Linked DNA regions of Chelatococcus sp. YT9. The protein of the gene in region 1 interacts with the protein of each later gene in a pairwise test. Links are inferred from orthologs where the notes say so. Each region holds a gene or a part of one and is shown on either strand. Other genes may lie near its edges. The genes, in order: uvrB and uvrA.

What was found.
Region 2: the proteins of uvrB (region 1) and uvrA interact in binary tests that used the Escherichia coli proteins (3 or more experiments, as listed by UniProt). The link is inferred for Chelatococcus sp. YT9 from one-to-one orthologs.

The regions. Positions count from the first base shown.
Region 1 is NZ_JAHBRW010000001.1:2,423,608-2,434,898, forward strand. The notes cover bases 2,781-5,985. They hold uvrB (excinuclease ABC subunit UvrB), read right to left. Parts: upstream 5,663-5,985; coding sequence 2,981-5,662; downstream 2,781-2,980. Other genes in these bases: KIO76_RS11045 (hypothetical protein), read right to left, coding at 2,781-2,781; KIO76_RS11055 (hypothetical protein), read right to left, coding at 5,796-5,985. Outside these bases: KIO76_RS11035 (extensin-like domain-containing protein), read right to left, coding at 1-1,024; KIO76_RS11040 (TIM44-like domain-containing protein), read left to right, coding at 1,406-2,434; more of KIO76_RS11045, read right to left, coding at 2,515-2,780; more of KIO76_RS11055, read right to left, coding at 5,986-5,990; KIO76_RS11060 (HWE histidine kinase domain-containing protein), read right to left, coding at 6,176-8,728; KIO76_RS11065 (biliverdin-producing heme oxygenase), read right to left, coding at 8,736-9,212; KIO76_RS11070 (methyltransferase domain-containing protein), read left to right, coding at 9,601-10,293; KIO76_RS11075 (DUF1800 domain-containing protein), read left to right, coding at 10,593-11,291. UniProt on the Escherichia coli protein: The UvrABC repair system catalyzes the recognition and processing of DNA lesions. A damage recognition complex composed of 2 UvrA and 2 UvrB subunits scans DNA for abnormalities.
Region 2 is NZ_JAHBRW010000001.1:55,319-66,907, reverse strand. Bases 3,678-7,180 are described here. They hold uvrA (excinuclease ABC subunit UvrA), read right to left. Parts: upstream 6,797-7,180; coding sequence 3,878-6,796; downstream 3,678-3,877. In the rest of the region: protein translocase subunit SecF, read left to right, coding at 1-146; KIO76_RS00290 (Mth938-like domain-containing protein), read left to right, coding at 158-544; KIO76_RS00285 (phytoene/squalene synthase family protein), read left to right, coding at 550-1,431; methylenetetrahydrofolate--tRNA-(uracil(54)-C(5))-methyltransferase (FADH(2)-oxidizing) TrmFO, read right to left, coding at 1,650-3,071; KIO76_RS00275 (hypothetical protein), read right to left, coding at 3,104-3,337; KIO76_RS00270 (DUF1127 domain-containing protein), read right to left, coding at 3,509-3,670; ssb (single-stranded DNA-binding protein), read left to right, coding at 7,620-8,135; KIO76_RS00255 (esterase-like activity of phytase family protein), read right to left, coding at 8,318-9,427; gyrA (DNA gyrase subunit A), read left to right, coding at 9,946-11,589. UniProt on the Escherichia coli protein: The UvrABC repair system catalyzes the recognition and processing of DNA lesions. UvrA is an ATPase and a DNA-binding protein. A damage recognition complex composed of 2 UvrA and 2 UvrB subunits scans DNA for abnormalities.

The DNA.
Region 1 (11,291 bases):
CTGGCGGCCGCAGGTCCATCTCGGGCGAGAGGCGACGCGGCGGGGGCGAATAGGGCGCCGGGCTGTAGGCTGTGGCTGGCGCGTAGGATGGCACTCTGGGATCGCTGGTACGGGGAGCCGGATCGGGCGATGAAAGTGCCATGGGCGGCGCAGCTGGCGCCAGACCGGATGTCGGGATATCGGCGCCCTCTTCGTCTGGTCCATGATCAGGAAGAGGCCTTTCAGCGGGTATCTCGAACTGGGACGGCGAGGCCGTCGGCGCGTTGCCGGGCATCATGCCGGTCGCCGCCATCGGTGCGCTGTACGACATCGGTCGGTCGGGATCGATGCGCGGCACAAATTTGATCACAGGCTTGCAGATCGTGCGCCCCTTATTATGGCGCGCCAGATCCAGATGGAAATGATCATTGTGGTGGGCATCGGCGCCCGGGCCAAGCACCGTCGAGAAATAGCGGCAGGAGCCCACGAAGATTTCGCGCAGGAATTCCTGCTCCTCCGGCGCGCCGCGCCACCCCTTGAGAATGGTGATCACGCGCCCGTCGGCGAATGTCAGTGACATGATGTCGACCGCGTTGCCGTAGGAATGTTCGGAACGAGGCGCCCCTGCCTTGTTGTTCATGCTACGGCAGTTGTAGGAGCCCGCGTTGACGCCCGTGACCGGCTGGCCAAAATAGAGCATCGCGGCCGGCTGCACGATTTCGGCGAACCAGCGATCGGTCGTCGTGATCGCCGGACAAGCGAGCAGGGCGCGGGATTTCAGCGTGATGCTACCTTCACCGAAAGCACTCACGCGAAACGGATAATCCATGCCGCACGCGCCAGGACCGGAAATCGCCTTGGCTTGCTCGAAATAGGCGGATGCGCGCACATCCTTGTGCGTCGCGAGACATGCAACTTCAGCCTCGCCACGCCAGGCTGCTCGCTTTTCGATAACGAACAACCCGCATCCCGCGAGGGCCAGGACCACCAGTATGGACCCGCCCAGCTTCCATGAGGGCGGATGGATAGAGGGGCGGCGCGCCATACGCATTACTCCGCGCGCTGTCACTGTAAGGCTTGAAGAATGCGAGCATTGTCCTAACGGAATCTCAACGCGGCCTGGCTCACCGCAGCACGGGCATTCCGCCTGTCCCCTCACAGTTCTGCCAGGAACAGCGGACTTTCCCTGCGGCCGATCTTCTCAAGAAGTCGGGTGGACATCGCGCGTCCTTTACGTCCGTGACGACGAGACCTCACGAAAGCATCGCAGAATCATGAAAAACATGCGGAGGAGGTCTTCCCAACGGGGAGCGCGTTCCCTATCTTCCATGCATCGAGCGAATGGCGGCTATGCCTGCCGTTCGCAGGTCACGACGCTGGCTTTGCAGAATGCCGGCACCAGATGATTTCGACGGGAGAGACGACGTTGTTGAGAACCTTGGGTCGCCGCGGTGGTTTCGTTGCCATCGCCACGCTTGCCCTGATGGTCACGGCGAGTGTCGCGGAGGCGCGCGCGGGCCGCGGTGGTGGCATGGGCAGCAGGGGATCGCGCACCTATAGCGCACCGCCGCCAACAGCGACCGCGCCGACCCAATCGGCCCCGCTGCAGCGCTCGACTACGCAGCCGAGTGCTGCACAGCCGAATGCTGCGCAGCCCGGCATGGCTGCGCGTCCCACGACACCGCAGCGCTCGGGGCTGTTCGGCGGCGGCTTCGGCACAGCCCTGATGGGCGGCCTGTTGGGCGCCGGGCTGTTCGGCCTTCTGTCCGGCAGCGGCCTGTTCGGTGGCCTGTCCGGGCTCGGTTCCATCCTTGGCCTTCTCCTCCAGGTCGGTCTGATCGTCGGCCTCGTCATGTTGGCCATGCGGTTCTTCCGCCGTCGGCAGGAGCCGGCCATGGCTGGTGCCGGCCCCATGGGCAATGGCATGAACCGCAGCGCGCTAGGCGGCGGCCTTGGTGGCCTCGGCGGCGGTCTCGGTGGTCTCGGCAAGGGACTTGGTGGTGGCCTCGGCGGAGCCTCGGCTCCTGCTGCTCCGGCAGCCCCCGTCGATGAGCTCGACATTCAGCCGGCAGATTTCGACGCCTTTGAGCGCACGCTCATCGATGTGCAGGCTGCCTATTCAAATGAGGACCTGAACGCCTTGCGCCGCCTGGCCACCCCGGAAGTGGTTGCCTTCATGGCCGAGGATCTCGCCAGCACGGCGGCCGAAGGCCATGTCAACCGCCTCTCGGACGTCAAGCTTCTGCAGGGCGATCTCGCCGAAGCGTGGCGCGAGGGTGACGCGGAATATGCGACCGTCGCTATGCGCTTCTCGCTGATCGACACCACGCTTGATCGTGAGACGAACAAGATCGTCGAGGGTCATGCGGAGTTGCCGTCCGAAGCGACCGAGGTCTGGACATTCCGTCGCACAAAGGGCGGCAAGTGGATGCTCGCGGCTATCCAGCAGGCTTGATCTCAAGCCCGCTCTCGTAACCCAAATTGGAAAGGCGCCGTGTTCGGCGCCTTTTTCTTGCGAAGTGGCACTTGAGGGTGTCAGTCGTTGCCTTGGCCGCAGCTATATCCAACGAAGCATTGCGGGTTGTCGCGCGTCGAGAGGTAGGCTGGCACCTGACTCTGCCGCGGCGCGCAGTTCGTTACATAGGTATCGTAGAGATAGGGGCCCGTTCCGATGATCACGCGCCCCTGGCGCTGCACCAGATTCTGGAGAGCGGCGCAACTTTCGCGGGAGGCCTGAACCTGTGCTTGCGCGAAAGCCGATGGGACCGCAGCCGTGCCAAGCAGCGCGGCAACCCCGGTCACGGCGAGCGCTCTTAAAATCCTGGATAGCGATGTGTTGAAACCGGGGGGACAAATAGGCGGGTTCATCGTCATCAGTGTCCTCTGCGGCATTGGGATCATGCCTTCAATAGAAAACACTGATCGATTGTTCTTTCACAATCAGCAAGTTGTGATGAAGGGGCGTGCGATCCTAAAAGTGTAGGCTGCGCACGCCACCAGCCTAGCGTCGACGACGGCCGCCTTTCTTGACATTGGACGTGCCGGCCCAATCCGCGACGGAACGGGGCTTAAACTCCTCTGCTCCCAGTGGGATCTCGCGGTTGTGCGGTCCCATTTCGTCCAGCGTCGGCTTGCGTGCCCGGGTGGGTGGCTCACCATCGATGCCGGGAGGCTGGTTCGCTTTGGCCCCATATTTGCGGGATCCCGCAAAGCGCCCGGCCTTGGCTTCCACGTCTTCCTGCCGCGCCAGGGGATCGTCCGCGATGGCAAGCTCCGTCGCCTGAAGCCGCTTGATCTCGTCGCGGAGGCGCGCGGCGGTTTCGAATTCGAGATTGGCTGCGGCCTCGCGCATGCGCTTCTCGAGATCCGCCATGACGGCTTTGAGGTTGTGGCCCACACTGGCCGCCTCCTTCGGCAGGAGGCCGGTGTCCACCTTGACGTGATCGCGCTCGTAGACCGAATCGAGGATGTCGCCGATGTTCTTCTTGATGGACTGCGGCGTGATGCCGTGCTCGGCGTTGTAAGCGAGCTGTTTCTCGCGGCGCCGGGTCGTCTCGGCCATGGCCCGTTCAAGGCTGCCTGTGACATTGTCGGCATAGCAGATCACGCGGCCGTCGACATTGCGCGCGGCCCGGCCGATGGTCTGGATGAGCGAGGTCTCCGACCGCAGGAAGCCTTCCTTATCCGCATCGAGAATGGCGACGAGCGCGCATTCGGGAATGTCGAGGCCCTCGCGCAGCAGGTTGATGCCGACCAGCACGTCGAAGGCGCCGAGCCTCAAGTCGCGGATGATCTCGATGCGCTCGATGGTGTCGATATCCGAATGCATGTAGCGAACCCGGACGCCGTGCTCATGCAGATACTCGGTGAGGTCCTCGGCCATGCGCTTGGTCAGCACCGTGACAAGGGAGCGGTAGCCTTGTGCGGCCACCGCCTTGACTTCGCCGAGCAGATCGTCGACCTGCGTGCGGGCGGGGCGGATGTCGACGGGCGGATCGACGAGGCCGGTCGGGCGAATGACCTGCTCGACGAAGACGCCGCCGGTCCGCTCCATCTCCCACGAGCCGGGCGTCGCTGAGACATTCACGGTCTGGGGCCGCATGGCGTCCCATTCCTCGAAGCGCAGCGGGCGGTTGTCCATGCAGGACGGAAGGCGGAAGCCATATTCGGCCAGCGTCGCCTTGCGCCGGAAGTCGCCGCGATACATGCCGCCGATTTGCGGAATGGTGACATGGCTTTCGTCGGCGAAGACGAGCGCGTTGTCCGGCAGATATTCAAACAGCGTCGGCGGCGGCTCGCCTGGGCGGCGGCCGGTCAGATAGCGGGAATAGTTCTCGATGCCGGCGCAGGAGCCGGTCGCCTCCAACATTTCGAGATCGAAGGTCGTGCGCTGCTCCAGCCGTTGGGCCTCCAGGAGGCGCCCCATGCGGGTGAGTTCCTCCAGCCGCCATTTGAGCTCTTCCTTGATGCCCTTGATGGACTGGATCAGTGTCGGACGTGGCGTCACATAATGTGAATTCGCATAAACCTTGACGAAGCCGAGGTCGGCCGTCTTCTGACCCGTTAGAGGATCGAATTCGACGATTGACTCGACTTCGTCTCCAAAGAGGGAGACACGCCAGGCGCGGTCCTCGTAGTGGGCCGGGAAGATTTCGATAACGTCGCCGCGCACGCGGAAGGTGCCGCGGCCGAAGTCGCCACCCGTGCGCTTGTACTGCAGGGCTACGAGATCGGCGATCAGCTGCCGCTGTTCGATCGTCTCGCCGACCTTTACCGAGAAGGTCATGGCCGTATAGGTCTCGACCGAACCGATACCGTAGATGCAGGACACCGAGGCGACGATGATGACGTCATCGCGCTCGAGCAGGGCGCGCGTAGCGGAATGGCGCATGCGGTCGATCTGTTCGTTGATCGACGACTCCTTCTCAATGTAGGTATCCGACCGGGGCACATAGGCCTCGGGCTGATAGTAATCGTAATAGGAGACGAAGTATTCGACCGCGTTATCGGGGAAGAATCTCTTGAACTCCCCGTACAGCTGGGCGGCCAGCGTCTTGTTGGGAGCAAGGATGAGCGCCGGGCGCTGCGTTTCCTCGATCACCTTGGCCATCGTGAAGGTCTTGCCCGACCCGGTGACGCCGAGCAGAACCTGATCGGCCTCCTGGCGGCGAATACCATCGACGAGTTCGGCAATGGCGGCCGGCTGGTCGCCCGCCGGTTGAAAATCGGATTGCATGCGGAAGGCGACACCGCCTTCCGATTTCTCGGGCCTCTCCGGCCGGTGAGGCGTCCACAACTTGCCGTTCTTGAACAGCGGATTGCCGCTCTCCAGCAGGGCCGAGAGGGCTGCGACCGTGGCCGACACGCCTGACGCTCCCTCGGGGTTGCTCAGCGGGACCGGCGCCGTGGGCTTCTTTCTGGCCGCGGGCTTGCCTCCGGGCGGCTCGGACGTCCCGTTTTTGGCTGATGCGGAGCCCGCGCCTGGTGTCCATACGACACCCGTCTCAAAGCGCGCCTGTGGGGCCTCGCCGAAGCCACCCCGATCCTCATTACTATCGGACGCGGCACCGCCAGGTCCGGCGCGACCTTTATTGATCGCGGGATTGAGGAGATCCGCAAGGAACGGATTGAGGGGCTGGACGCGGGGTTTCGCAGCCTTGGAGCGGGGTGTTTTGGGAGCCATGGCCCCAATATGGGCCTACTTCCTCGTCGAGGAAAGACCGTCGACGTCATTCCCCGGCGCTTTCCCGGACAGCGCGAACGAGCCGCATCGTCGCGCGGCGTTCGCGCTGTCACGACCCTTGGGACGTTTGCAGCTAAATGCCGCTGAAAACGATCCCGATAACGAGCAGAACGAAGCCGAGCAAGAGCGTCTCGAAGCCGTAACCGGTGAAGAATGGTATCGGAAAGATACCGTAAGTGACGAGGAGCGCGATAATCGCCAGAATGAGCGCAACAATGAAAACGACCTTTGACGGAGCCGTCAAAGTGAAGCTGCCTGAGCTTGCCATCGAATTTCTCCCGTACAAAGGAGGGGAGGCGCGTCTGCGCGTGAAAGGCGGAGGCGCATGCCCCGCCCCTCCATGCCCAGAATAATGTCAACGATAGCAGTTGCTTAGATAAGAGGCGTGGCAGTTGCTGCCGAATGAACGGCAATCCTTCCACAGCCTGGCATGGGGCGACGCGATCTTTGCCGTCACGAGGGCGCCATGACGGCCCACATCGCGCTCATCAAGACTTCGCCGTCATAGGGCTTCCTGACAACCGGGATGTCGCTGAACACCGCTGGAATCATCGCGCTGTCCGCATAGCCTGTGGCGAAAACGAAGGGTATGCCGCGACGGCTCAGTTCCTCGGCAACCGCCATCGAGGTTTCGTCTCCCAAGTTGACGTCCAGAACGGCCACGTCTGGCGTGAGATTGCGCAACCTGATCAGGGCCTCGGCTGACGAGCCGGTGATCACCACGTTCGTGACGCCGTGCGTGTCCAGGATGTTCTCCACATCCATCGCGATCAGCATCTGGTCTTCGACGACGAGGACTTCGAGATCTGACATAAAGCCTGCGCGTTTCGGCCTGTCTCCGTCTCGGGGGACAATCGCGCCGGACGTCGAGCCGCTTTCATGGGCTTTCCTCACGTGTCGTGCCGGGAGCACGAACTCGGCCTGCAAGCCTTTCGGATCGTATGAGACCGCGCTCCGACCGCCAAGATCATAGGGGATGCTGCGGTTGATCAGGGCGGTACCAAAGCCACGACGGCTCGGCGGCTTTACCTCTGGACCACCGCGTTCGCTCCAGGAGAGGGTGAAATCACCTGCCCGGTCGAGCGACCAGCAAATCAAGAGCCTTCCCTTAGCTGACGACAGACTCCCGTATTTTGCGGCATTGGTTGCCAGTTCGTGCAGCACCAGAGCCATGACGGAGAACGAACGATTGTCCAGCCATACCGCTGGTCCCTCAAGAGTAACTTCTGCGGAATGCCGCTGATAGGGCGTTAGCTCAGCCGTAATAAGGTCAAGCAGCATGCCACCGTCGTTGCTGCGCACGATCTGGTCATGGGCGAAGGCCAACGCCTGGATACGCCCCTTCAGGGTCAGCACATAGTCGGCGAGATTCACGCCATCTGCCGATGGGTGGCTCACGATGGACTTGATAACCGCGAGGATGTTCTTGACGCGGTGATTGAGCTCCTCGTTGAGCATGCGCTGGCGGACATCAGCCTTGTTGCGCTCTTCCGCCATCATCTCGTTGTGGCGCAGCACCACCTCGACAGTGGCGATGCGAGCTGCCTCCGCGATTTCCCTGTCTGCCTCCGTCCAGGGTTGCGACTGGTGCCTGACGGTTTCCTTCCATATCGCGAAACTGCGGCGGGGTGTCAGGCGATCACCGAGGGGCCCGGATGCGTACAATTTCTCAGGGTTACCTGCCCATTCGAGTGTCTGCACGAACTCCTTCCGGAAGAAGAAAAGGTAGTCGCGCGGCGTTTGCGAGAGCGGGATAGCGAGAAGGCCGGAGGCGATCTCCTCATAGTCCGCCGCGGAGGGAAGGCGTTGCGGCAGAGTGTGGGTGGCCCAGACTTTTCCCTCCGCGACATCGCCGACAAATTTGGTGATCTCCGGCAGCGCATCGAGGGGTGGGGTCGTGCCGTAGCTGTTCCAGGTTCCGTTCATCCAAAGGCCGACGCCATTGCACGGCATCAGCCGCATGAAATCCGGCAGGTTGTCGCGCAGGAGGCTCTCGATGTCCGCGTAGTGGGAGGCGGCCTGCAAGAAGCGATCGAGCGCATCTCGCGCGGTAGTTGCCGTCTCGAGCTTGCGTTTTTGCTTCAGCACATGCAGGTGCAGGGAAAAAAATTCCCCGAACATCTCGGCGGAAACCCGCTGCGCCATTGGCAGAACACGGGGCGTGTAGTGGTGACAGGCAATAAGACCCCAAAGCTTTCCGTCTATGATGACCGAAATGGACATCGAGGCGGCAACGCCCATGTTGCGCAGATACTCGCAGTGGACAGGCGAGACGCTGCGCAGGTGCGCGTAAGACAGGTCGAGCGGTTCGCCGGATGCGTCGAGTTCCGGCACGATGGGCACGCGCAAGCCACTCGCGTCGGAAATGATGCGAATTGTATTGCGCAGATAGAGCTCGCGTGCCTGCTTGGGGATGTCGCCGGCTGGAAAATACTGTCCCAGAAAACTTTCGAGATCCGACCGCTTTGCTTCGCTGACGACCTTGCCGGCACCGTCCTGCTCGAAGCGATAGATCATCACCCGATCGTAGCCCAACAACGCGCGGACCAGTTTGGATGTCTTGTCGATCAGCTTGTCGACTTCAGTTACGTCGCTGATGCGACTGATGAGCTGACGCGCAAGCTCAAGCGGTGAAGCAACCGTCTGCCTCGGCTCAAATTCAATGACGACCGTGGCCTTGTGGCGGTGAATGGCAACATCGAAGCGGCGTTCATCCGCTAGGGCAATGTCAAAAAGAAGGGACGGTCGAGCCGCTCCGCTCGATGTGGTCAAGGCATTGCGCAGGGCGTGCGTGGCTTGGGAGCCGAGAACGCTATCCAGAGGAGCGTTATTCAAGTCGGAATCAGACAGCCCCAGCATCTCGGGAGCGTTTGCCGAGTGCCGTAACACGACGGCCGCGTTGACGTCACAGGCAAGTAGGCAACCATGCGGCTGGATGCTGCCCGGTATATGGATTGGCTCCCGGTCACAGTTGGTCAGGTCGACCGAAGAGCTCCGATGGGCCATTGTCCGTTTAAACGGCATCGGCAAGTCGTCCCCGGCGCATGTCATCGGTGCCGGTGGGCGCCGTTTCACTGAAGGCTCGTTCCGCAGCGCCGAAGACAGCCCGTGCAGCCCCTATTGTCGCTTCCATATCGATAGGATTGACCTGATCCAGGAGCGCCGTGAAGGCGCGCCAATCGTTGAGCCCGCGAGCTTGTACGGAGAGATGCCGGGCGCCTCTGTTTTCACTTAATCCGATTGCATCAGCGCGCTTGTACAGGATTTGGGCTCCGAGATTGGACCCAATAATAACGTACAACGTCCCCAGAAGCTCCGCCTCGCTCGAGATTTTCGCTGACGCGGCTGCCGGCTCATCGGCGTGCAGACCCAGATCGCGCAGATCCTGTCGAAGAAAGCTTCCGATCATCCGGGGGCGCCAGGAGCCCCAGGCTTCCGGCCAGGCCGTCAGGTCCAGGCGGCGCTCGATCGGCAGCCTGAACTTTGCCATTCCCTGAATATACCTGATATAGTCTTCCAGTCGCTCGAACGAGCCAACTTGCGTGTCCACGCGTGCGTGAGCGAGACGGGTCTGCTCCCGTAAAGTGAACCGCCGCGTTGCTTGAGACATCTCGCTTCTTTCTGCTCGTCACCGCATCTGATGTCACAATGGGCTTTTGTCAACATCGCCGTCACCTGTGAAGGTGACGATCCGGACATTCGAACGCATGGGGGTAAAAAAGACGCAGCGGCTAAGGATTCGGAAGCTTAGCCTTGGCTTTTTTTAAGGTGCGTGACGCAAAATGTTGTATGTTGCGAAGCCAGGTTGGTCGTGTTCGGCTCCAGCGTTTTGATCCTGACTTCGCTCTCGCAGTAGTATCTGTCTGTGGAACATCCCAATGCATTGCAATATCTGTGGCGGCACAGCGTTCCTCGACATGCCGAAGCGGCCTCTCGCGCGCTGCGCCGCTTGCGGCTCACTGGAGCGCACCCGCAAGGCTGCCTTGCATATAAAGGCGCTAGGCCTCGCTGAAGGCGCGCATATCCTGCATTTCGCGCCGGAGCGCGGGCTCGCAAAGCTATTGCAGGAGATAGGCCGCGAAAACTATCGCGCCGTCGATATCGCGCCGGATGCCTATGCCGACGTCGGCGTGCCGGTCGGTGCCTTTGATCTCTGCCGCGATGGCTTTCACCTCAAATCCGACAGCTTCGATCTCATCGTGCACAACCATGTGCTCGAACATATCGCCTGCAACTACACCGTCGTGCTGACCCAGCTCACCCGGTCGCTCAAACCCGACGGGGTGATGCTCTTCTCGGTCCCCATCGTCGGAGACGACTACTGGGAGGAGATCACCCGGCCGGAAACGATCAATCCGCAGCGATTCGGCGATTATGGCCATCGTCGACATTTCGGGCGCGCCTTCATCGCCGAAACGCTCGGGATGCTCTTCCACATGGACAGCGCCTATGACGCCACCCGCAATTTTCCAGCCGATGTGTTGCGCGACGCCAATATCCCGGAACGGCTGTGGCATGGGTTCGGCGGAAGCAGTATTTTCGCAGTACGGCGCGGGGACTTACGGATCTGACGCCGCCCCAGGGCAAGCGGGAGCCTGGCTATTCTTGGGGCCGGTCACAATCGCGAGATGACGAAAAGTTCATCTTCCTGACATCCTGAGGTAATGGGGTGTAACGGCACCATGCTGGTCTCTGGATCGGCGGTTGGCCGCGGTGTTGAGCGGGTTTAATGCTTGGGGCGTGTGCACCGGATGGCGCCATTCGCCAACCAGTGCGGCAGGAATGCCGGTCTTGGACTGGGACGACTGCGCGGGCTCCACTTTGGCAGGCTTCCGTCCTCGAAATGCTCTCTGTGGCGGAGAAGCAGGGTATGGCAAGCGAACGGGACAGGCGGCTGGCGGTATTTGGAGCCAATCGCTTCGGGCTTGGCGTCGGAGCGGATGGTCTTGACGCGATTGCCGATGACATCCGCGAGAGATTGCGCGCAGAAGTCCGTGCGGGGTTGAGCGCTGGCCCCGTGTTGCCGCCGGGCGGCGGTGGGCTTCAGACAAGCGGCGCCTTGTTCCGTGCCTGGCGCGAGCAGGAGGATTTCCTCCGCATCGCGCGCATGCCGGTGCGTCCTGATCCGGCCCGGCCGCCGACACCTGAGCCCGGCACTCCCGGGCTGAGGGTGGGCGGTATGGAGCCCAACAAGCCGGTGGGGCCGTTGCGGGTGCCCGGCAGCACCATCCCGCAAACGACTTTCCTGACTGAAGCGTCTGTGCGCATGGGCTACGGACTGGAGCCCGCGATCGGGTTTGTCGAGCGGCTGGCGCTATTCTGGTCCAACCACTTCGCCGTGGCGACGTCGAAGGGCGGACAAGTCAAGACACTGGCTGGCGCCTTCGAGCGCGAGGCCATTCGTCCCTATGTGCTCGGCCGCTTTTCCGACATGCTGCTGGCGGTGGAAACCCATCCCGCCATGCTCATGTATCTCGACAATCAGCAGTCCGTCGGCCCCCAGTCGCAGGCTGGGAAGAAGCAGGGCAAGGGGCTCAACGAGAACCTGGCACGGGAGATCCTTGAGCTC
Region 2 (11,589 bases), 2.4 Mb from region 1 along the record:
TCGGCGTCTTCGTCTGCACCTATTCCGCAATGTATGTCTCCACGCCTGTGCTGATCTATCTCGGCATGCGCAGTGCGCGCGCGCCAGCTCCGGCGGCTCCGGCGCCCGCATCCGACAGCAAGAAGGCGCCGCGCCCGGCATCCTGACGGAGAGTGTAATGGCCGAGAGCCGACGTTACGACGGTTTCGTTCCCGGCCGCTTCAAGCTCGACGCCTACGGCAACGGCGGTTTCCGCTTCGCCGAGATGTCACACCGCGGCTCCATCCTGACCTTGCCGTCCGGCATCAAAGCCTGGGAGGTCACGGATGCGGATGAGCTTCGGATCGACCATTTCGCGCCGGTCATCGCCGAGGCGGCGGATATCGAACTCCTGTTGATAGGTACGGGCTCGGACATGGTTCCGCTGGCACCCGCTATCCGGCAGGCCCTCAGCGAGGCGGGCCTTAAAGTCGACGTCATGCAGACTGGGGCCGCGGCCCGCACCTACAACGTACTGCTCGCCGAAGACCGTCATGTCGCGGCCGCGCTGATCGCGGTAAGCTAGACATGATGGCCGACTGGGCTGGCCCGGGCGACGAAACTACCCTGGCGCCAGCGTTTTCCCATTGCGAGCAACTCGTCCGCGACAACGATATCGATCGCTTCCTCGCAGGCCTGTTCATTCCGGCCGACAAGAGGCGCTATTGCTTCGCGCTCTACGCTTTCAGCCATGAAATCGCGCGCGTCAGGGAATTGGTGAACTCACCACTGCCGGGGGAGCTTCGCTACCAGTGGTGGCGGGATGCACTTGGTGAGGAGGAGGCGCGCGGCGATGTCGCCGCCCATCCTGTCGTTGCTGCCCTGCTTGCGACCGTCGCGCGCTTCCGACTACCGCAGCAGGCCCTTCTTGATCTGATCGATGCGCGGATCTTCGACCTCTATGACGATCCGATGGGGCCGACCAGCGATCTCGAGGGCTACAGCGGGGAGACCAGCTCGGCGCTGCTGCGGCTCGCTTCGCTGATCTTGGCCGATGGCGGCGACGCGGGCGCGGCCGATGCCGCCGGGCACCTCGGTGTGGCTCAGGCGGTGACCGGTTTACTCAGGGCCTTGCCCTGGCATCTCAGGCGCGGTCAGGTCTATGTACCGGCGGATATCCTGGCGGAAGCCGGGATGGCGGCATCGGAGCTCTTGGCCGGCGAGCGGACGCCGGGCCTTGGGAGGGTCATCGCAGCCATGCGCGGTCTAGCGGAACGGCACTATCGCGCCGGCCTCGATGGGCTCGCTCAAGTGCCGGCGCGCGTCCGGCCGGTTTATCTGCCGGCGATGCTTGTACCAGCTTATCTCAGGGAATTTGAGCGGCGCGACTATGACCCGTATCGGTCGATCGTCGACCTCCCGCAATGGCGCAAACAATGGCTGCTGTGGCGCGCTTCGCGGCGGTTGCGCTAGAACTTAGCTGATCTCATACCGAGCCACCTAGTCATTCCGAGGCGAGCCGATAGCCCAAACCCGGAATCGACGAGCACGACGGCAAGCCGGAAACCCTCTGAGTCGGCGTGTCTTCTTGTCCCGTGCCTATGGGTCCGGCTCCTCGCTCACTGGAGGACCCGGAATGACGGCGGGAGTGGCTCAAGACGCGGCGCATTCTAAATTTCGCCGCTGATCGATCAGATCGCGGCCACCGCAGGTTCCGGCAACGTCGCTCGCCAGCGCGCAAAATCAGCCCTTGCCCTGTCGGTCAACGCCTTCTTTTTGGCGACGGCCTTGGCGGGGCCGCGCAGGCGTTTGCCGTCGGGGCTCTTGATCGCGCCTTCGAGTGGCGGGAACAGGCCGAAATTGACGTTCATCGGCTGGAAGGACTGCGGTCCAGCGTCGATTGCCGCGATGTGCCCGCCGGTTATGTGGTTGATGAGGGCGCCGAGGGCGGTCGTCGCCGGCGGCATTGTGATCTCGCCGCCCCCCTCGCGCTCAGCCGCCGCAAGCCGACCGGCGATCAGCCCGATGGCTGCGCTCTCCACATACCCTTCGCAGCCGGTGATCTGCCCGGCAAATCGCAGGCGTGGCAGGGCCTTCAGGCGCAGGCGCGGATCGAGAAGCTTAGGGGAGTTGAGGAAGGTGTTCCGGTGCAGCCCTCCGAGACGCGCGAATTCCGCGCGCTCCAGGCCGGGGATCATGCGCAGCACATCCACCTGCGCGCCGTGGCGGAGCTTCGTCTGGAAGCCCACCATGTTGAAAAGCGTGCCAAGGGCATTGTCCTGCCGCAACTGCACGATGGCATAGGGTTTTTCGTCGGGGTTGCGCGGGTTGGTGAGGCCAACCGGCTTCATGGGCCCGTGCCGCAGCGTTTCACGTCCGCGCGCGGCCATGACCTCGATCGGCAGGCAACCATTGAAGTAGGGGGTATCCTTCTCCCATTCGCGGAAGTCGCTGGTTTCACCTGCGAGCAAGGCATCAACGAAGGCCTCGTATTCCTCGCGGGTCATGGGGCAATTGAGATAGTCGGCTCCCGTGCCGCCCGGACCGGCCTTGTCATAGCGCGATTGCGCCCAGGCGATGTCCATATTGATGGAATCGCGATGGATGATGGGGGCGATGGCATCGAAGAACGCGAGTTCCCCCTCGCCGGTGAGCGCCCTGATGGCATCCGCCAGGGACGGAGAGGTGAGGGGACCTGTGGCGATGATGGTTTCGCCCCAGTCCTCCGGCGGCAGTCCGGAGACCTCTGCCCGGGCGATGTGGACATTCGGGTGGTTCGCGAGAGCGGCGGTGACAGCGGCGGAAAAGCCTTCACGGTCGACGGCCAATGCGCCTCCGGCCGGCACCTGGTGACGGTCTGCCATTGTCATGATGAGCGAGGACAGCCCACGCATCTCCTGATGGAGAAGGCCGACAGCGTTCGTTTCGGCGTCGTCGGAGCGGAAGGAGTTGGAGCAGACGAGCTCCGCCAGGCCCTCGCCCTTGTGGGCGGGCGTCGCCGTGGTCGGCCGCATCTCATGGAGAATGACGCGTTGGCCCGACTGGGCGATCTGCCAGGCGGCTTCGGAGCCGGCGAGGCCACCGCCGATGATGTGAGTTGGTTGAAGCGTCATGCCGCCCTATGTGTCGGGTGGCTTGGCCATCGTCAAGATTTGTTCAGTCGTTCGAGCGTTATATGGAGGACATTGCAACCGCCGCTGCGCACTGCCAGCACCGCGGCGCGGGCCGGATCCGCCTCGGCTAAGAGCGTGACCTCTCCCAAGCGGTGCATGCCGGCCTCGATCTTCATGTGATCACCAGCCGCTGTCTCGACGACCACCAGGCGGGATGGGATGAGCGTGCGCCTGCCAGCTTCATCGACAGCGTATATCTTTGTCATGGTCGTTCTCCGTAACATCAGCCGGGCTTTGTCGGCGGCAGCGACAAACAGCGATGTCACGGCTTATTGAAGGCGCGCTGGGAGCATCCGGCGCGTTCGTAGTCTCAAAACACGAACGCCCGCCAAACGGGCGGGCGTTACGAGCCAGGATCTTGTGAGTGATCCCGACGATCAGGCGCCGACCTTCGTGTGCTTGCGCGCAATGAAGGGGATATCCCAACGGGACAGGCCGAGATCGTTGAGTTCGCGGTCCGACAGACGAGAAAGCTCGCGGACGGTGTCGCGGTAGCGCAGGTAGCTGCGGATCTTAGCGAGGATATGCGTGACGATCATTTTAATCTCCTGACGGCGAGGGGCTTAGCGGATGCTGCCGATCTCGCCTTGTTGCGATGCAGCATATAGGCCTTTGCCTCGATTTCAGGCAGGGGAGATTCTGTATGACAGTCATGCGTGGGGAGCATGACGAAGGCGTCAGCAGGGTAAGGATTTAGTTACATTTGGGTCGAAATTCCGCAAAAACGGCGAAATCGCGGCACGGAGCTATTCCGCAGCCGCTTGTTTGCGTGTGCGAAGTGGGCGCCTCTCGAGGACCTCTGCCAGAAATTTGCCCGTATGACTGCTCGAAGATTTGGCAATCGTCTCCGGCGTTCCCTGCGCCACAATGGTGCCGCCGCCGTCGCCGCCTTCAGGCCCCATGTCGATGACCCAGTCGGCCGTCTTGATGACCTCGAGGTTGTGCTCGATCACGATGACGGTGTTGCCCTGCTCGACGAGCTCATGGAGGACCTCCATCAGCTTCGCCACATCGTGGAAATGCAGGCCGGTGGTCGGTTCGTCGAGGATATAGAGAGTCCGTCCGGTAGCGCGCTTCGACAGTTCCTTGGACAGCTTCACCCGTTGCGCCTCGCCGCCCGACAGTGTGGTCGCCTGCTGCCCAACCTTGATGTAGCCAAGGCCGACGCGCGACAGCGTTTCCATCTTGTCGCGGATTGCCGGCACGGCATGGAACAGGTCGCGGGCCTCGTCGACCGTCATATCGAGCACGTCGGCTATGGAGCGCTGGCGGTACTTCACCTCCAGCGTCTCGCGGTCATAACGCTTGCCCTTGCAGACGTCGCAGGTGACGTAGACGTCGGGCAGGAAGTGCATCTCGATCTTGATGACGCCGTCGCCCTGGCAGGCTTCACAGCGTCCGCCCTTGACGTTGAAGGAGAAACGTCCCGGCTGATAACCGCGCGCCTTGGCTTCGGGCAGGCCGGCAAACCATTCGCGGATCGGCGTGAACGCGCCGGTATAGGTCGCCGGGTTCGACCGTGGCGTGCGGCCGATCGGCGACTGGTCGATGTCGATGACCTTGTCGAGATGTTCCAAGCCCTCGATGGCCTCGAACGGCGTGGGATGCTCAAGAGCGTTATTCAACCGCCGCGCCACGGCCTTGTAGAGCGTGTCGATGACGAGCGTCGACTTGCCGCCTCCGGACACACCCGTGACACAGGTGAAGGTGCCGAGCGGAAATGAAGCGGTCACGTCCTTGAGGTTGTTGCCGCGCGCTCCGGTAATGGTGAGCTCGCGCCCTTTCTGCGGCTTGCGGCGCTTCGCCGGCAGCGGCACGCCGAGTTCGCCGGTGAGATAGCGGCCAGTCAGAGAGGCTGGATTGGCGAGGATTTCGTCGGGCGTACCCTGCGCGACGATCTCGCCGCCATGGATGCCCGCACCCGGCCCGACATCGACCACATAATCGGCCGTCAGGATGGCGTCTTCATCGTGTTCGACGACGATGACCGTGTTGCCGAGGTCACGTAGCCGCTTCAGGGTCTGCAGCAGCCGCTCGTTGTCGCGCTGGTGCAGGCCGATCGACGGTTCATCGAGCACGTAGAGCACGCCCGTGAGCCCCGAGCCGATCTGGCTCGCCAGACGGATGCGCTGGCTCTCGCCGCCCGAGAGGGTGCCGGAGGCTCGCGCCAGGGTGAGATAGTCGAGGCCGACGTCCAGCAGAAACACCAGACGGTCGCGGATCTCCTTGAGGATACGACCGGCGATCTCGTTCTGCTTGGCGTTGAGCTGATCAGGAACGGCATCGAACCAGTCCCGGGCAGCGCGCACGGACAGTTGCGCCACCTCGCTGATGTGATGACGGCCCACTTTGACCGCGAGCGCTTCCGGTTTGAGCCGGTGCCCCCCGCAGGCCGCGCAGGGCGTCTCGCTCATGAAGCGGCCGATCTCCTCGCGTGCCCAGTCGCTTTCGGTTTCTTTCCAGCGGCGTTCGAGGTTTGAGATCACGCCCTCGAAGGGCTTGTTGACCTCGTAGGCGCGCAGTCCGTCCTCGTAAGAGAAGCGCACCGAGGTCGAGCCGCTGCCGTAAAGGATGACGTCCCGCGCCTTGTCCGGAAGCTCGCTCCACGGCTTCGTGACGGAGAAACCATAGTGGCGCGCCAGTGCGTCGAGCGTCTGGCCGTAATAGGGCGACGTCGAGCGCGCCCAAGGAGCGATCGCGCCGCCGCGCAATGTCAGTGTATGATCCGGCACCACGAGGTCGGGATCGATCCGCATCTCATGCCCGAGCCCGTCGCAGACCGGGCAGGCGCCGTAGGGATTGTTGAAGGAGAAAAGCCGCGGCTCGATCTCCGGGATCGTGAAACCGGACACCGGGCAGGCGAATTTCGACGAGAGCACATCGCGGCGTGGACTGCCTTTGGCGTCTGTTTCATCGGCAAATTCGATAACCGCGATGCCTTCGGCGAGCTCCAGCGCCGTCTCCAGCGACTCCGCGAGGCGCGCGGCGATATCGGGGCGAACGACGACGCGATCAACCACCACATCGATGTCGTGCTTCAGCTTTTTGTCGAGATTGGGTGCGTCGGCGATCTCGTAATAGGTCCCGTCGATCTTCACGCGCTGGAAGCCGCGCTTCATGAAGTCCGCAAGTTCCTTGCGATACTCGCCCTTGCGGCCTCGCACCACCGGCGCGAGCAGGTAGAGGCGCGTCTTTTCCGGCAAGGCCAGGATGCGGTCGACCATCTGGCTGACGGTCTGGCTCTCGATGGGCAGGCCGGTGGCCGGGGAATAAGGCACGCCGGCGCGCGCCCAGAGAAGGCGCATGTAGTCATAGATTTCAGTGACGGTGCCGACGGTCGAGCGCGGGTTTTTCGACGTGGTCTTCTGCTCGATGGAGATCGCGGGCGACAGACCGTCGATCTCGTCGACGTCCGGCTTCTGCATCATCTCGAGGAACTGCCGAGCGTAGGCTGAAAGCGATTCGACGTACCGCCGCTGGCCCTCTGCGTAGATCGTGTCAAAAGCGAGTGAGGATTTGCCCGACCCGGAAAGGCCCGTGAAGACGACCAGCTTGTCTCGCGGAACCGCGAGGTCGACGTTCTTGAGATTGTGCTCCCGCGCTCCGCGAATGGTGAGCATGCGCGTCGGGCCGTCATGACGGAGGCGCTTGCTTTCGGGCAGCATGACTGCAGACCTCGCGACGGAGATCCCCGCGACGGATGTCTCGGCCGCGGGTTCCTTCGCGGTCCGTGCCTTGGCGGCCGGCGCCTCGGGAGCCAGTGACTTGGCCGCCGCGGAAACGGTGGCTGCGGGATTCTTCTTCGATTTCTGAGCCATGGCTCTCAACGGACAAGTGGGATCGACAGGAGCGGACGGCGCCTGGAGCGCTGAACGACGAACGACTTGAAGAATGAGCCCGTTCTTCTCGCATGGCTTGTCGCTTGCGGGAAGGACGAGATCGTAACCCCGTATTCAAGGGCAGGTTCGGGCAACTACATGGGCCTTCCACTCCATTTATGCCAGTGGCTGCGTATCTGACGGGAAATCCCCGGACACGGGCGCTGCGGTCAGGCACGCTGGTTGGGCCGATCACGGGTTAGCCTCCGCAATCCCCACATCCTGCCGACCAGGATCTCACCGGAGCGCCCATGCCGACGCTACGGCTCCGTTCCCGGACTGGTCGATGAGTTTTTCTGGCTCACGGAGAGTTGCAGACTTTGGATATTCTGTCTAGAACAGAAAGGGAACATTTTATCGCGCCGCGGTTCGGGCGTGTTGCGGGTTGTCATCACGGCTGCCATTGCATGTGGACAAGCCGGTGCCTTCGGGCGACGGCAGCGGGGATGATCGGCTAGTGTCCGGACCAAGTGTAGGCTTTGGAATTTGCTGAGCCAAATCCCGGTGCCCACGTCAGGAGAGCCTGGGTAGCTCTTATGCGCCCGATTGGTTTCCGACTGTGTGGCTGCGTTCGTGATTAGTTGGTTCGGCTTGGCCGTGGAGGTCCGTGATGGCAGGCAGCGTCAATAAGGTTATTCTGGTGGGGAATCTCGGGCGCGACCCCGAGACTCGTCGGCTCGGCTCGGGCGACCCCGTCGTCAACCTGCGCATCGCCACCTCGGAGACTTGGCGTGACAAGGCCACCGGTGAGCGCCGGGAGCGCACGGAATGGCATAGTGTAGTGATCTTCAACGAAAATCTCGCGAAGATCGCCGAGCAATATCTGCGCAAGGGATCGAAGGTTTACCTCGAGGGGCAGCTGCAGACCCGCAAATGGCAGGACAAAGATGGTCAGGAGCGCTACACGACGGAGATCGTGCTGCAGCGCTTTCGCGGCGAGCTCACGATTCTCGACAGCCGCGGCGGCGAAGGCGGTGGGGCCATTGAGGACGACAGCTATGGGGGCTCGCGTGGAGGCGACTTTGGTCGGGCCTCGCCCATGGAGCAGCGCTCCCCGGACCGGCGCCCGGCCGCGAGCGGCGGTTCAAAATACGCCAGTGACCTTGACGACGATATTCCGTTCTAGCCCAACAACACGCATCGATAGCCCGCGACGTCATCTGGGACGAGCGCGGGCTCGCGCCGGGATCCGGTAACGGTACGGCCCAAGGGGCCCACCTTCCGTTACACGGCGCCGTCCTGTTGGAGCGGTAACGTCCGGATGAGGCCGCATTACATCCGCGCCAAGAGCGTGAATGTCGATAGGCCTTATGTCCCGCCTGTTTCGATGACCTCGAAGGCCAGGAATTTCGTGGTCTGCGCCTCGTTGAAATTGTCGTCGGAGACGATCACCAGCGTGCGGTTGCCGTTATTCAGCCGGGGGCCGAAATCCATGCCCTCGAAGTTGTCGAGCGCTGTGCCGAGGGTGGCAAGATCCAGGACCAGCGTTTTCGCGAGCGGCACCCAGCTTGCGCCGGAAAGAGCGTCGATGGCGGAAACGTCGGTCGCATTCCGCCGGTCCGCACGGTAAAGACGGATATCGTTTCCTTTGCCCGCGCTGTAGCCGCGTTCCATGACGAGCAGGGATCCTTCGTCGAGAGCGAGAATGTCGGAGACGCCATTGTCTGCGAAGCCGCCGGGCTTGGCAGGGGCCATGCGGATCGGATCCGTGACATAGACCCATTCGGGGCCGGCCTGTCCGGATACCATGTTGAAGGTGGAAACACGTACAGGGCTGGTTTCAGTCAGTGAGGCCTTAGGGCCGTCCTCAACCAGCGCATTCTCCAGCGCCGCGATCAATGTTCCCGCGTCCGGGGTCAGCGCCAGTCCTTCAAAGGCGAGATTGTTGCGCGGCCCGCGTTTGCCATCGGTGCTGACGCGGTAGCGGGCAGGCAGCGGGATCTCGCGCAGATGGTGCCCGTCAGCGGTGCTGGCCCGCAGCACGGGGTCGATCCCGGCGGTCGCGTCCCCTTCGCTCGTCCAGTAGAGCGCGCCACTTCCCGGATCGAGGCGCAGCGCCTCCGGGTCGACACGTCGTGTCGGGAATGGCTTCCCATCGGCGTCACGAAGGGGCACGGCCTGGTCGATTGTCACCGCGCGAAAGCCCGAGGCGTCATAGTCGAGCGTCAGCTTGTAGAAGCGAGCGGGCGCCTTCTCCGAGCGATCGTCACTGAGAGCGATCCAGCGTCCGCTGGCTGCGTCGAAAGCGAGCCCGGAGAGCCCGCCGACCCGCGTTCCGTCCACGTCGAGAGGAGCTCGAATGCTCTTCTCGCCGATGAAGCGTAGCGTCAGGGTGCCGGACATGTTTTCGGCGGCGAGAGCCGCAGGGATGAAGCTGGCCAGAACGGCAGCCGGAAGAAGGAGGCATGATCTCAACATAGCTGTTCCTCCGGGCCCGTTCCCAGCGACCTTGGCACATTGACGAGCGCGACCGTAGGCCGATCCGGCGACGGTCCGGTGACAGCCCAGGAAGCCTCGCGATGTGCTTCAAGCGGCTTTTCCAGGCGACGAACCTCCACGAAAAATGCGTCGCGAATCATCGAAATCGGTGGCTGGGCGTCGCGAGAGCGGCGCGTGGATGCAGACCGAATTACCCGCAATGGATAAGATATTGATATATATCGATAATTAAATCGTGAACAGGGGGCCTCAATGCTGGCTTTTCACGGACGGATGCGCTAGAGCTTGGTACTGGTAAAGTGCATCCCTTTTTTCGATGAGATCGCTCATGAACTCGTTGAATCAGGTGCGTTTCCCCATCATGCGGACGGGGCACGGCCGCTGGGCTGGGGCCTGAATGGAATGGCTATCGTGGCATAGGCTGCCCCTCATTGCGGACGGGATCCGTTCGGGACGCTCCAAAAGCCCCTTCCTGAGATTTTTGTTGGAATTCTCTCTTGGCAGATGATGACGAGAAGATCGGCGGCGACATCGCTCTGGTGTCGATCTCCGATGAGATGAAGCGCAGCTATCTCGATTACGCCATGAGCGTGATCGTGAGCCGCGCCTTGCCGGATGTGCGCGACGGACTCAAGCCGGTGCACCGCCGCATCCTCTATTCCATGTACGAAAACGGCTATACGCCCGACAAACCTTATCGCAAGTCGGCGCGCGTGGTCGGTGATGTGATCGGTAAATATCACCCGCACGGTGACCAGTCGATCTATGACGCGCTGGTGCGCATGGCGCAGGACTTTTCCATGCGCCTGCCGCTTTTGGACGGGCAGGGGAACTTCGGCTCTGTCGATGCCGACCCGCCGGCGGCCATGCGCTACACCGAGGTGCGTCTCGCCAAGCCCGCAATGGCGCTGCTGGACGATCTCGACAAAGATACGGTCAATTTCCAGGACAACTACGACAACAGCGAGCGCGAGCCAACGGTCCTGCCGGCAGGCTTCCCGAACCTCCTGGTGAATGGCGCGGGCGGCATCGCCGTTGGCATGGCGACCAACATCCCGCCGCATAATCTCGGCGAGGTGGTCGATGCATGCTTCGCCTATATCGAGGATCCGGAGATAAGCCTTGAGGCGCTGACCGAGATCATCCCGGGGCCGGACTTCCCGACGGCTGCGACCATCCTCGGGCGCGGCGGCATCCGCTCGGCCTATTCGACCGGCCGCGGTTCGATCATCATGCGTGCTCGCGCCTCTGTCGAGCAGATCCGGAAGGATCGCGAGGCGATCATCGTCACCGAAATTCCCTATCAGGTGAACAAGGCGGCGCTGATCGAGAAGATTGCGGATCTTGTCCGCGAGAAACGGATCGAGGGCATCGCCGACCTGCGCGACGAGTCCGATCGCGACGGTATGCGCATCGTGATCGAGCTGAAGCGCGACGCGGTGGCCGATGTGGTTCTGAACCAGCTCTACCGTTTCACCGCGCTGCAGACGAGCTTCGGCGCCAATATGGTGGCGCTGAACGGCGGCCGGCCGGAACTCCTCAACCTCTACGACATGATCCGCGCTTTCGTGGATTTCCGCGAGGAGGTTGTTTCCCGGCGCACGAAATATCTGCTCAACAAGGCCCGCGATCGCGCCCATATCTTGGTCGGCCTCGGCATCGCGGTCGCCAATATCGACGAGATCATCCAGCTTATCCGCTCGTCAGCCGACACCAATTCTGCCCGTGAAGCGCTGATGGCGCGCCACTGGCCTGCGCATGATGTCGCTGCTCTGATCGCCCTCATCGACGATCCGAACCATCGTGTCGCCGAGGATGGCACCTACCGGCTGTCGGAGACCCAGGCAAGGGCGATCCTCGACCTGCCGCTGCGGCGCCTCACGGCTCTCGGCCGTGATGAGATCGCTGACGAATTGAACAAACTGGCGATCGAGATCGCCGACTATCTCGATATCCTGCGCTCCCGCACGCGCATCCTAGGCATCGTGCGGGATGAACTCGCCGCCATCAAGGATGCCTTCGCCACTCCCCGGCGCACCGAGATTCTCGACTGGGATTCGGATGTCGACGATGAGGATCTGATCCAGCGCGAGGACATGGTCGTCACCGTGAGCCACGCCGGCTACATCAAGCGCGTGCCG